Regions from separate parts of the Synechococcus sp. O70.2 genome, predicted to be linked through region 2. Evidence: predicted binding sites of a transcription regulator. Region 2 holds the regulator's gene; the other holds the start of a gene.
What was found. Region 2 encodes NtcA, which controls nitrogen genes in cyanobacteria. Its sites were predicted from a motif close to GTANCNNNNGNTAC; they were not measured.

Region 1 (6,231 bases), on a different contig from region 2:
CGCTCCCCCCAGCGGGACCGCCTGCTCTGGTGCGTGGTGGCCGATGTCAGGGATCTCATCGCCGTAGAGCGAACGCGCGAGTTTAAGGGTCTCTACCACGTATTGGGGGGCTTGATCTCGCCCATGAATGGGATCGGGGCTGAGCAGTTGCGCATCCGCGAACTGGTGGCACGGGTGGCGCGGGAGAAGCCCCAGGAGCTCATTTTTGCCCTCAGCCCCAGTGTAGAGGGGGAGGTCACCATGCATGTGGTTAAAGATTACCTGAAGCCGGTTGCTCCCAACCTGCGCATGACTCGTCTAGCTTTTGGCCTGCCCATGGGATCGGAGTTGGAGTATGCCGACGAGGTTACCCTGGCCCGAGCCTTGGAAGCGCGGCAGGAGCTGTAGCAGCAGGCTGCCGGAAGGACGGGCTGGGGAGCTAGTCGGTGAAGCCCAGGATCCAAACTCTCCTAGATAGGATCAGAGCTGGCAAGGCGTTCCGGGAGGCGGGTGGTGGCGCTAAACACTCTGCCCAAATAGCCGCAAGTAGCTCTCTAGCCCCTCAGCCAAGAGGGGCCTTGCCAAGTTAGCCAGCAGGGATCCCACCTCTAGCCTGGAGGTGCTCTTGGCAAGCCTTAGAGGAACTGATGGCTCTCTGGCTGCAGCACTACCTCATTGGGCACGGCATTGGCCGGCAGGGTGAGGACAAAGCGAATGGCCTCGGCAGCCGTGGCAGGGTTGAGCATTTTGTCCCGCTGCACCTTGAGGCTGATGGGATCCCAGAAGGGGGAGTCGATGCCGCCAAAGTAAAACAGAGTAAAGCGTACCCCAAAGCGCTTCAGCTCGTCAGCCATGCACTTGGTAAAACCGACCACGCCAAACTTGGCAGCACAGTAGGCAGAGGCCATGGCCATGGGGTGGCGACCCAGAATGCCGGGGAAGTTGAGAATATGGCCAGACTTCTGCTCCCGCATGGCGTTGGCCACCAGTTGGCTGGTGTAGAAGCTGCCCTTGAGGTTGACCGCCAGCATCTGCTCCAGGTCAGCGGGGGTAATTTGCGGGGCAGGTTTGAGGATGCCGGCGCCGGCGAGGTTGATTAGCACATCGATCCGCCCGTGCCTCTGCAGCGTTTGGGTCACCAGCGCCTCGACCTGGGCGTAGTCGGTTACATCTGTGGGGATCCCCACTCCAGAAGCAGCCCCGAGGGCTACTGCTTTCTCGGCCAAGGTGGCTAGGGGCCCTTCTCGCCGCGCCGCCAGCACTAGATGGGCTCCGGCCTGGGCCAAGAGAGGCACAAGGGCACTGCCAATTCCCCCTGTGGCCCCTGTAATGAGAACAACCGCCTGGGACAATGAGGAAGACACGTTACGTTTTTTAAACTCTTCCTCTCATCATACCCAGGGAGTGGCCTTGAGGGACGATCCAGAGAGTTAAACGCGACGCAGCCGCAGTCGTTGCACCCATTCTTCCCCGAAGCGCAGCCAGTCTGCCATTTTTTCTGGACTCACCTGTTGGTCGTCCCGCCAAACAATAAGCTGCGGCCCGGATCCCTCAGCGCAACAAGGAGGATGCTGCTCCAAGAAGCTAAGAAACCTAGGATGGAAGCGCAGGCGAATCTTGGCCTCATCTTCTCCGCGCAAAAGGTAGCGGCGAGAAAACTTGGGATGGTTCTCGAAATTGATATCCTGCATGCCAAAAGCTTTAGCAACGTCGTGGAACAAGGGAACTTCTGGGTGCAGCCGAAAATGAGGTAGCCGTAGGTCTTCGCAATAGGCCCAGAAAACAGACTGGCAATGAGTGCCGCGACTCTTGCCCCAGACAATCCTGCGACTCTTGCCCCTGCCGCTGGGGTACCTATACTGATAGTCAAAGGCACCGATCTCAGTTCCATCGATTAGCCGCTTGGACATTGAGTTGTAGAAACGTCGATCGTAGCCTTGTTCAAATAGTTTAAAGCCTGCCTGAAGCAAGCGGGAGCGGATCCCTTCGGGTAGCTCTGCTGAAAACGACATGCCCAGGCTCCTGGCCACCTGCTCCAAAGCTTCCCGACGCTTCTTCTCTAGATAGTCAGCTAGCTTCTCTAGATAGACAACAAGCGCCAGAAGGCCTAAGAGAATAAGGACCCAAATAATAAGAGCTATAAGCCATCCCATCCAAACCCCCCCTGAGTCTGTAAACTTCAGCACCCCCACCCAGAGTACCAGAGCAGGCACAAAAAAGGGATCCCTCCAGCAAGAAGGGATCCCGTTCAAAAGCCTTGGTCAAGAACTAATGCTTTAGATGAAAACCTCGATTAGGCGTCGAAATAGAGGGCAAACTCGTAGGGGTGAGGCCGCAGGTTAATGGGGTTGATCTCGTTGTCGATCTTGTACTCGATGTAGGTCTCGATGAGATCCTCAGTGAAGACGCCCCCCTCCAACAAGAAGTCGTGATCCTTCTGCAGGCTTTCCAGAGCATCCAGCAGGGATCCGGGCGTGGAGGGGATCTTGGCTAGCTCCTCCGGCTCTAGATCGTAGATGTCTTTGTCGAGAGGCTCGCCGGGGTGGATCTTGTTCTTGATCCCGTCCAAGCCAGCCATCAGCATAGCCGAGAAGGCAAGGTAAGGGTTGCAGGTGGCATCTGGGCAGCGAAACTCCAGCCGCTTGGCCTTGGGGTTTTTGCCCGTTACCGGAATCCGAATGGCTGCGGAGCGGTTGCCCTGCGAGTAGGCCAAGTTTACCGGCGCCTCAAACCCAGGCACCAGGCGCTTGTAGGAGTTGGTGGTGGGGTTGGTGAAAGCCAGAAGGGCTGGTGCATGCTTGAGGAGGCCGCCGATGTAGTAGAGAGCTATCTCGCTGAGATCCGCGTAGTTGCCTTCTTGGTAGAAGAGGGGCTGGCCGTCTTTCCAGAGAGACTGGTGCGTGTGCATGCCGCTGCCGTTGTCGTTGAAGAGGGGCTTGGGCATGAACGTCACCGTCTTGCCGTGCTTGCGAGCCACGTTCCGGATCACGTACTTGTAAATCATCATGTAGTCGGCAGAGGTGAGCAGGTCGGCAAAGCGGTAGCCCAGCTCTCCTTGCCCGCCAGTGGCCACCTCGTGGTGGTGCTTTTCGATGGGCACCCCCAACTTGGCCATGGTTAGCAACATCTCGGTGCGGAGGTCTTGGTGGGCATCGGTGGGCGGCACAGGGAAATAGCCTTCTTTGTAGCGCGGCTTGTAGCCCAGGTTGCCCCCTTTCTCCTCCCGGCCTGAGTTCCAGCGGCCCTCAATGGAATCGACGAAGTAGTAGCCGGCGTTCTGAGTTTGGTCAAACCGTACATCTTCAAAGATGAAAAACTCTGCCTCGGGCCCAAAGTAAGCCGTATCGGCAATGCCTGTCGATTGCAGGTAAGCCACAGCCCGCATGGCCAGGCTCCGGGGACAACGGCTGTAGGGCTGGCCGGTGCGGGGTTCAATGATGTTACAGATGAGGCTGAGGGTGGGCACTTGGAAAAAGGGGTCGATCCAGGCCGTTTTGGGGTCTGGCACCATGTACATGTCTGACTCGTTGATGGATTTCCAGCCCCGGATGCTGGAGCCATCAAAGGGCAGCCCTTCGCTAAAAGCTTGCTCCGTCAGCATTGAAGAGTGGAAGGAGACATGCTGCCAGGTGCCAAAGAGATCCACAAACTTGAGATCCACCATCTGGATATTGTTGTCGTGGATCATTTGGAGCACTTCTTGTGGGGTGGATGCCATGCCTTTCTCCTAACTTGACTTGGGTTGCGGTTGAAACTAAGACAGGCCGAAAGCGCTCACCCATCCTAGAAAGGCCAACACCAGCTTTTTGTATCTTCTGATACAAAGATGACCTGGTTCCAGCCTTCCCTTCGTCAAAGAGCAGCTCACCGGCAATCCGCGGGAGAACGAAAATGAAACTGACAAGCCCTGGCCTCCTTGAGGCTGCGGAATCGTGTTAGGCTAAAGCGTAGTCATTACGAGTTTGACTTGATAGTCCCGTTGCGGAAGGGGAGATAGAGCAATGACAAACCAAGGTCGGGTTGAGAATGTGGTCATTATTGGCTCGGGGCCTGCTGGGTTGACCGCAGCCATTTACGCTGGGCGTGCCAACCTGAAGCCGGTCGTGTTCGAGGGGTTTCAAGTGGGCGGGATCCCGGGTGGGCAACTGATGACCACCACCGAGGTGGAAAACTTTCCGGGCTTTCCCGAGGGCATCAGCGGTCCCCAACTGATGAAGAACATGCGCGCTCAAGCAGAGCGGTGGGGGGCAGAGCTTTACCCCGAGGATGTTACCTCTGTGGACCTCAGCCAGCGGCCGTTTGTGGTTCGCTCCGACGAACGGGAAGTGCGCACCCACAGCCTCATTATTGCCACCGGGGCTACGGCCAAGCGCCTGCACCTGCCGGGGGAGGAGATCTACTGGAACCGGGGCATGTCGGCCTGTGCTGTCTGCGATGGGGCCATGCCCATGTTTAGGGGAGTGGAACTGGTGGTGATTGGCGGTGGCGATACCGCCTGTGAGGAGGCCACCTACCTAACTAAGTTTGGATCCCATGTCCACATGCTGGTGCGCAGTGGCAAGATGCGGGCCAGCAAGGCCATGCAAGACCGGGTGCTCAACCACCCCAAGATTACGGTGCACTGGCACACGGAGGCGGTAGAGGTTCTGGGCGACGGCCAGCGCCTGACGGGCGTGAGGGTGCGCAACAACCAGACCGGCGAGCTGCGGGAGATGGCGGTAGGGGGGGTATTCTACGCCATTGGCCACAAACCCAACACGGACTTGTTCAAGGGGCAGCTGGAGCTGGATGAAGCTGGCTACATTGTCACCCGCCCCGGTTCTGTAGCCACCAGTGTGGAGGGGGTATTTGCCGCTGGGGACGTGCAGGATCACGAGTTTCGTCAGGCCATCACCGCTGCCGGCACCGGCTGTATGGCAGCCATGCTGGCGGAGCGCTGGCTCTCGGAGCGAGGTCTAGCTCAGGAATATCCCGTTGTCCCGCCGAGCCAGCCGGAACTTGCTTCTGCTATCGAGGTAGAGCCTGCGGGAGGCTCCGCTGTCGAGGAGGCCAGTTTTGAGCAGGAGGTGCAAGAGGACCTCGACTTCAACCAAACTTGCCATGAAGGGGGCTATGCCCTGCGGCGGCTTTACCATGAGAGCAATCGCCTGCTGATGGTCAAGTACACGGCTCCCACCTGTACCCCTTGCCATGCCCTCAAGCCAATCCTGAACAAGGTCATCGAAGAGTTTGCCGACAAGCTGCACGTGGTGGAGATCGATATCGAGAAGGAGCCGGAGATTGCCGAGGCCGGCGGGGTAACCTGTACGCCAACGGTGCAGTTTTTCAAAAACAAGGAGCTGGTGGCCCAGGTGGTGGGCGTCAAGCCCAAGTCCCACTACCGCGAGGTGATCCAGGCCAACTTGTCCGAATCAGCCTAGTCTACCAGCTAGTCGGCAAAGGCACTGGAGTAGGCGGCCTGTAGAGCTGCCAAAGAGACCGACAACACGGGATCCCCTTCTGCAGTAGTCACCACCAAGGGATCCGCTGGCCCGCCCACCTGTCCTAGAAGCTGCCACTGGCGGGGAAGCTGCGACTCTAGGTAGGCTTCCCAAGGGGAGCGCTGGGCTGGATCGACGGAAACGAGGATGCGGCTGGATCCCTCGCCAAAGAGAGCTTGATCCCAACGGGTAGACGGAGAGGGGATCCAGATCTGGGCCCCTCGTCCGCCGCTGAGGCAGGCTTCCGCCAGCGCCACGGCCAGTCCCCCCTCACTGCAGTCGTGGGCAGAGCGCACCCACCCCTGCCGGATGCCGTGGCGGCAGGCCGCTTGCACCTGCCTTTCCAGTTCCAGATCCACGGGCGCGGGCCGGCCTGTAACTTTCTGGTAAATGACCGCCAAGTACTCACTCCCCCCCAGGCTGGCGACGGCCTGGGATCCCAAGAGGTAGATGAGATCCCCTTCTTGCTGCCACCCCTGGCCACAGATGAATTTCAAGTCCGAAATGAGACCCACCATGCCGATAACAGGAGTGGGGTAGATGGCCTGGGATCCCTTCTCGTTGTAGAGGGAGACGTTCCCCCCGGTTACCGGCGTGCCCAGGGTGCGGCAGGCATCCCCAATCCCCCGACAGGCCAGGGTCAACTGCCAGTACACCACCGGATTTTCCGGGTTGCCGAAGTTAAGGTTGTCGGTTACCGCCAAGGGATCCGCCCCCACGCAGGAGAGGTTGCGGGCGGCTTCGGCCACCGCAGCTTTGGCCCCCTCATAGG
Region 2 (6,231 bases):
TCGCCTTGGAAGACGCTAAGACAGATGGTTTGGTGGGGCTGATAGGCTGCCAGGCGCTCTGGCAAGGTGGCGACGCTTACCCGAAAGCCATCCAAAGCCACCAGCTCGTCGCCAGCCCAGATGCCTGCTTTTTGAGCCGGGGAGCCCATCTCGACGGCGCTGATGCGGTTGCCCTCGCCGTTGAAGTTCAAGCCCAGGTAGGGAGGAGGGTTGGGGCGGCTAAAGTGGGCCTTGAGGGTGAGGCCAAACGGATGGAGGTAGGCGTTGTAGTCCAGTTCTTCCGTGCCTTCCACGTAGGCGGCAAAAAAGCGCCCAAGGTCGACACCGGCTGCTCGCTCAAAGGCCTCCCGCAAGTCCTGGTAAGTATAGCCTTTCTCAAACCGGCCAAAGCGCTGCCACAAATCCTGCATGGCCGTGTCCAGGGATCCCCGCCCTCCTGAAAGGTGGCGAATGTGCAGATCTAGCAGCCAGCAGACTAAAGCGCCCTTGAGGTAATAGGAAACCTGGCTGTTGAGGCTATTTTCGTGGGGGCGGTAGAGCTTGATCCAAGCATCGAAACTGGCCTCCTGCAGCGATTGTACGACTCGACCTGGCGTGCGCTGTAGCCGGCTGATTTGCTCAGATAGGATCTGCAGAAACTCTTTGGCACTGAGGATCCCTGCTCGTAGCAAGATAACATTTTCGTAGTAGCTGGTTGCCCCTTCGCAGAACCAGAGGCAGTCCACATAGTTTTCTTGGTTGTAGTCAATTTTCTCCAAAGCTAGAGGGCGCAGCCGCTTGACGTTCCAAGCATGGAAAAGCTCATGGGCCAGCAGCGCCAAAAAGCGGCGGTAGGACTGAGGCTGATGCAGCTCTAGTCCAGAATAGTTGAGGGTGGCACTGTACTTGTGTTCTAGGCCACCAAATCCCCCGGCCGACAAATGCACAATAAACCAGTAGCGGTCGTAGGGCAGCCCGCCAAAAAACGCTGCCGTGGTTCGGACAATTTTCTCGGCATCGGCCACTGCTTGATCCAAATTCAGGGTGCCCGCTCCCCAGACCACGAAGTAGTGCGGGATCCCTTCCACTGCAAACGAGCGCAACTGGTGCAAGCCCACTTCCACTGGGCTGTCTGCCAGCTCGTCGTAGTCTTCAGCAAAGAAAGACTGGCCAGCGCTAGGATCCCCTGGGGAAGGAGAGGCCAGGGGCCGCAGGCTGGTGGCAATGCGCCAGTCGGGGTGGGGAGGGATCACGGTCAGCGTATAGGGCTCCCGCTCGCGGCCAGGCACGTAGAGAAAGAGCGCCGCCCCATTGAAATAGGCGTGGGTGAGATCCAGATGGTTGGTGCGCACCGTCAGCTCATAGGCATAGACCCGATAGCGGACTGTAACCGCCGAACACCCAGGTGGATCGACCTCCCAGGTGTTTTTATCAACCTTTCGCCAGGCCAAAGGGCTCCCTTGCTCGCTCAGGGCCTGAAACTCCTGTACATGGCGGGCATGCTCCCGCACTAGGTAGGATCCCGGCGTCCACACTGGCAGCCGCAGCCGCAGGGGCACCTCCGGTTCCACTTCGCGAATCTGCAGCTCCACCTCCAAGAGGTGACTGGCTGGCTCTGGCATCCGCACCGTAAAGTGCTGACGGCTAGGGCGAGAAGGGGTGGCAACCTCAGCCGGCGGGATCCCCATACAACCTTCCCTTGTCGCAACAAAGGAACGTAGCTCTGGCTACAAAGATATCCAGGCAGAGTCTCTTAAGTTTAGGGTAGTCTTCGAGTCGTGGGCAGCTCGATCCAGGTGCCCCAAGCTAACCTCTGGGGTTGATCCTAGAGATAAACTGACCTTGAAAGGTTGACAAGTCTCGTGGTGGCCGTCGCAGAAAAATCTCTCATTGCAGCTTTTAAGCAGTTAGGAGGATCTCGCCATCCTCCGGTTATCGAGACTTATGAACGCGGCAAGACCATTTTTCTCCCCGGCGATCCGGCGGAGCGGGTTTACTTTTTGGTCAAAGGAGCCGTTAAGCTCTCGCGGGTGTACGAAAGGGGGGAAGAAATTACCGTTGCCCTCCTGCGGGAGAACAGTATTTTTGGTGTGCTCTCCTTCATTACCGGGCAGCGCTCCGACCGCTTCTATCACGCCGTAGCTTTTACTCGCGTCGAGCTGCTTTCTCTGCCCATCGAACAGGTGGAAAAGTCTGTACGGGAGAACGCTGAGCTGGCCATGTTGCTGCTTAAGAGCTTGGCTTCCCGTATCCTGCAGACAGAGATGATGATTGAAACCCTGGCCCACCGCGACATGGCCTCCCGCCTAGTTAGCTTTTTGTTGATCCTCTGCCGCGACTTCGGGGTGCCTGGCCCCAATGGCGTAACCATCGACCTCAAGCTGTCTCACCAGGCTATTGCCGAAGCCATCGGATCAACCCGCGTCACCATTACCCGTCTCTTGGGAGAGTTGCGCAAGAAAAACTACATTTCTATCCACAAGAAGAAGATCACTGTCCACGACCCCATCCAGCTTAGCCATCGCTTTACCTAGGGGGCCAGCTCTCAACGGCTGAGAGACACCTGCTAGGAGGCGGGCAGCTGAGCCAGGGCAGCCAGGATCTTTTCCCCCATTTCCCGGCAGCCGACCAGGGTCATCCCCTCCGAGTAGATGTCGGCGGTGCGGTAGCCCTGGGCCAAAACCGCCTCGACGGCCTGTTCGATGCGGTCAGCAGCTTGGGGCTGATCCAAGGAGTAGCGCAGTAGCATTGCCCCAGAAAGCACCTGGGCAATGGGGTTGGCCTTGTCTTGGCCGGCCATATCCGGAGCTGAGCCATGGACTGGCTCATAGAGGCCTGGGCCGGTAGCTCCCAGAGAGGCAGAAGGCAACATGCCAATGGAGCCAGTTAGCATGGCCGCCTCGTCGGAGAGGATATCCCCAAAGAGGTTTTCTGTCAGGATGACGTCAAACTGCTTTGGCCAGCGCACCAACTGCATGGCCGCGTTGTCGACATAGAGGTGGGAAAGCTCTACGTCAGGGTATTCGGCGGCAATGGCGGTAACCCGCTCCCGCCACAGTTGCGACACCTCCAGCACATTGGCCTTATCCACCGAGCAAAGCTTGCGCCGTCGCTTGCGGGCCAGTTCAAAAGCTACGCGGGCAATACGATCCACCTCGGCCTCGCTGTAGGCCATGGTGTTGACGCCGCGGCGGGACCCCTGGGCATCGACGAAGATCCCACGGGGCTGACCAAAGTAGATGCCGCCGGTGAGCTCGCGTACCACCACCAGGTCGATCCCAGCAACCACCTCCGGCTTTAGGGAAGAGGCCTGCACCAGTTGGGGGAAGATCTTCACGGGGCGCAAGTTGGCAAATAGCCCCAAGCCGGCCCGCAAGCCCAGCAAAGCCTGCTCCGGTCGCTTCTGGCGCGGCAGGGTATCGTACTTAAAGTCGCCAACTGCTGCCAAGTAAACGGCATCGCTTTCCTGGGCCATTTTCAAAGTCTCCGGGGGCAAGGGATCCCCCGTGGCCTCGTAGGCTGCTCCGCCAATTAGGCCCTCCTGCCACTGGAGGGAAAACCCCATCTGAGCGGCAACGGCGTCCAAAACTGCCCGACCCACCTGCATAATCTCAGGGCCGATTCCGTCGCCGGCTAGGGCAGTAATCCGATAGGTTTGAGCAGCAGAAGAAGAAACGCTCATGGGCGATCCCCGCAAGAGGAGTGCGTAGCGATATTACCATCCCCTTGCCCAAGGTCTGCCGAAAAGTCCCCCGGGAAAGTTCCCCTAAAAAAAGTGCAGCTTGGCCATCAGCCTGCTGCACCTAGAGTTATCAATATTCGGCTCTCTAGAACAGGCCCAGGGTAACCCACTTGTCCAGCGGCAGAGTGGCGCCAATGCCTAGATACAGGGTTACCAAAGTGCCAATCAAAAACACCGTCGTCGCCACTGGACGGCGCAGCGGGTTCTGGAACTTGTTGACGTTTTCAATGAAAGGCACAAACAAAAGGCCCACGGGAATAGCCAACATCAGGGCAATGCCCAGCAGCTTACTGGGAACAACGCGCAAAATGTGGAACACAGGGTAGAGGTACCACTCGGGAAGAATTTCCAGGGGCGTGGCAAAGGGGTCTGCCGGCTCGCCTACACCCGCGGGATCCATAACCGCCAGGCCGACAATCACCCCAATGGTGCCCAGGATGACCACCGGGAACATAAAGAGCAAGTCGTTAGGCCAAGCGGGCTCCCCGTAGGTCATGTGGCCCATGTTCTTCTTCAGCTTGGCCAAAACTTTGGGGTTGTCCAGGTCAACTTTGCGTGTAATAACCTCAGTCGCCAGCGCTTGCTTCGAGAGAGGCATAGCAGTTCTCCTTATCTGGGGCAAAAGAGTTGAGTAAGGGAAAGCAGAGGATCCAACCAGCCCTGGCTCACAGGGGTCCAGAAATGCCCTGGCGGCGGATCATCAAAAAGTGCATGGTCATGAAGACCGCCGTCAGCCAAGGCAGGACAAAGGTGTGCAAGCTGTAGAAACGAGTGAGGGTAGCTTGGCCAACAGCCTCGCCACCGCGGATAAGCTGAACCAGGGCATCACCCACCACCGGGATAGCGCTGGGCACTCCCGAGACGATCTTGACTGCCCAGTAGCCCACCTGATCCCAGGGCAGAGAGTAGCCCGTAACCCCGAAAGAAACCGTCAGCACCGCCAAGATCACGCCGGTGACCCAGGTCAGCTCGCGGGGCTTTTTGAACCCACCGGTCAGGTAAACCCGGAAGGTGTGCAGAATCATCATCAACACCATCATGGAGGCGCTCCAGCGGTGGATGGAGCGCAGCAGCCAGCCGAAGTTGACCTGGGTCATGATGTAGTTGACCGACTCAAAGGCCTCGGCCACCGTCGGACGGTAGTAGAACGTCATGGCAAAGCCGGTGGCAAACTGAATGAGAAAGCACACCAGCGTGATGCCGCCAAGGCAATAGAAGATGTTAACGTGCGGCGGGATGAATTTTCCGGTTGCGTCGTCGACGAAGGGCGTAATCTCTAGCCGCTCGTCTAGCCAATCGTAAACTTTGCCCATAGTACCTTTCTTTCCAATTTCTCGGTATCTCCCCGGCGGGAGAAAGTCACTCCACGGTGGAGGACAGCCCCACCTCAACCAGCACTGTAACACAATTTGTTAACGACTTCCTTAAGTTAGGCTCAGCTCGGGGGCAGGAATCCGCATTCTCGCTGGCAAAACAGGTTTCGATATTGCGTCTTGTTCATATTCCTTAACTTTTCTTAGCGTCTTGCCGTCTATGGTTGCGCCAAAGCCAAAGAAGAAAGAGTGGGGGATCCGCTGGGTTCTCCGCATTCTGCTGCTGGGGTGCCTGCTCTGGGCAAGTTTAGGCACTGATGCCTACCAAGCTCAGGCCAGCCGCTGGGGAGAAGAGCAGCAACTGCTGGCCCAGGCTTGGGCCTATGTGGATCGGGCCTACGTGGATCCGGGGTTTAACGGACAAAACTGGTGGCAGGTGCGGCAGCGTTTTCTGGCGCGGCCCTTGAAGAATCGTCAGGAAACCTATCGGGCCATTGAAGAGATGTTGGCCACCCTGGGGGATCCCTACACCCGCTTTTTGGATCGGGAGCACTACCTCAGTCTGCAGACCTCTACTGCCGGCGAGCTGAGCGGTGTTGGCCTGCAGATTGCCATCGACGAGCAGGGGGCGGTGCGGGTTATTGCTCCCATGGAGGGCACCCCTGCCGAGCGGGCCGGGATCCAGCCCCAGGACGAGATCTTGGCAGTGGATCAGGTGCCAGTGGCGGGGCTGAGCTTGGACGAGGTGGCAGAGCGCATGCGCGGCCCTAGCGGTACAACCGTTAGCCTGCGGCTAAGGCGGCAGGGGCGCATCTGGGAGGTGGAGCTGGTGCGGCAGTCAATCCTCATTAACCCGGTGCGCACGGCTTTCTTTGAGCTGCCCCAGGGATTGGTGGCCTACATCCGCCTCAGCCAGTTCAACGGCAATGCAGCCACCCAAGTGCGCCAGGCTATCCAGGCGGCAGAAGCCCGAGGGGTGCGGGGCTACCTCCTGGATCTGCGTAACAACCCCGGAGGACTGCTGCAGGCGGCCATTGAGATTGCCCGCTTTTGGATCCCCAAGGGCAACATCGTGCTGGTGAAGGATCGCCACGGCATTCTAGAAGGCATTCCTGCCACCGGCGAAATTCTCACCCAGGCGCCGCTAGTGGTTTTGGTCAATCAAGGCAGTGCCAGCGCTAGCGAAGTCTTGGCGGG

Region 1: glnA (type I glutamate--ammonia ligase) is a predicted target of NtcA. The motif match lies at 3,788-3,801, and genes of this name have one in related genera.

The regions. Positions count from the first base shown of each region.
Region 1 is NZ_JANSIS010000001.1:151,049-157,279, reverse strand. Features, by position in the region: gene recR (recombination mediator RecR) at 1-387, shown strand, start outside; gene NW812_RS00695 (SDR family oxidoreductase) at 615-1,343, opposite strand; gene NW812_RS00690 (hypothetical protein) at 1,410-1,991, opposite strand; gene glnA (type I glutamate--ammonia ligase) at 2,273-3,697, opposite strand; gene trxB (thioredoxin-disulfide reductase) at 3,981-5,399, shown strand; gene purL (phosphoribosylformylglycinamidine synthase subunit PurL) at 5,408-6,231, opposite strand, start outside.
Region 2 is NZ_JANSIS010000010.1:33,793-40,023, reverse strand. Features, by position in the region: gene NW812_RS10240 (M61 family metallopeptidase) at 1-1,667, opposite strand, end outside; gene ntcA (global nitrogen regulator NtcA) at 1,842-2,513, shown strand; gene leuB (3-isopropylmalate dehydrogenase) at 2,546-3,661, opposite strand; gene petD (cytochrome b6-f complex subunit IV) at 3,807-4,319, opposite strand; gene petB (cytochrome b6) at 4,387-5,034, opposite strand; gene NW812_RS10215 (S41 family peptidase) at 5,255-6,231, shown strand, end outside.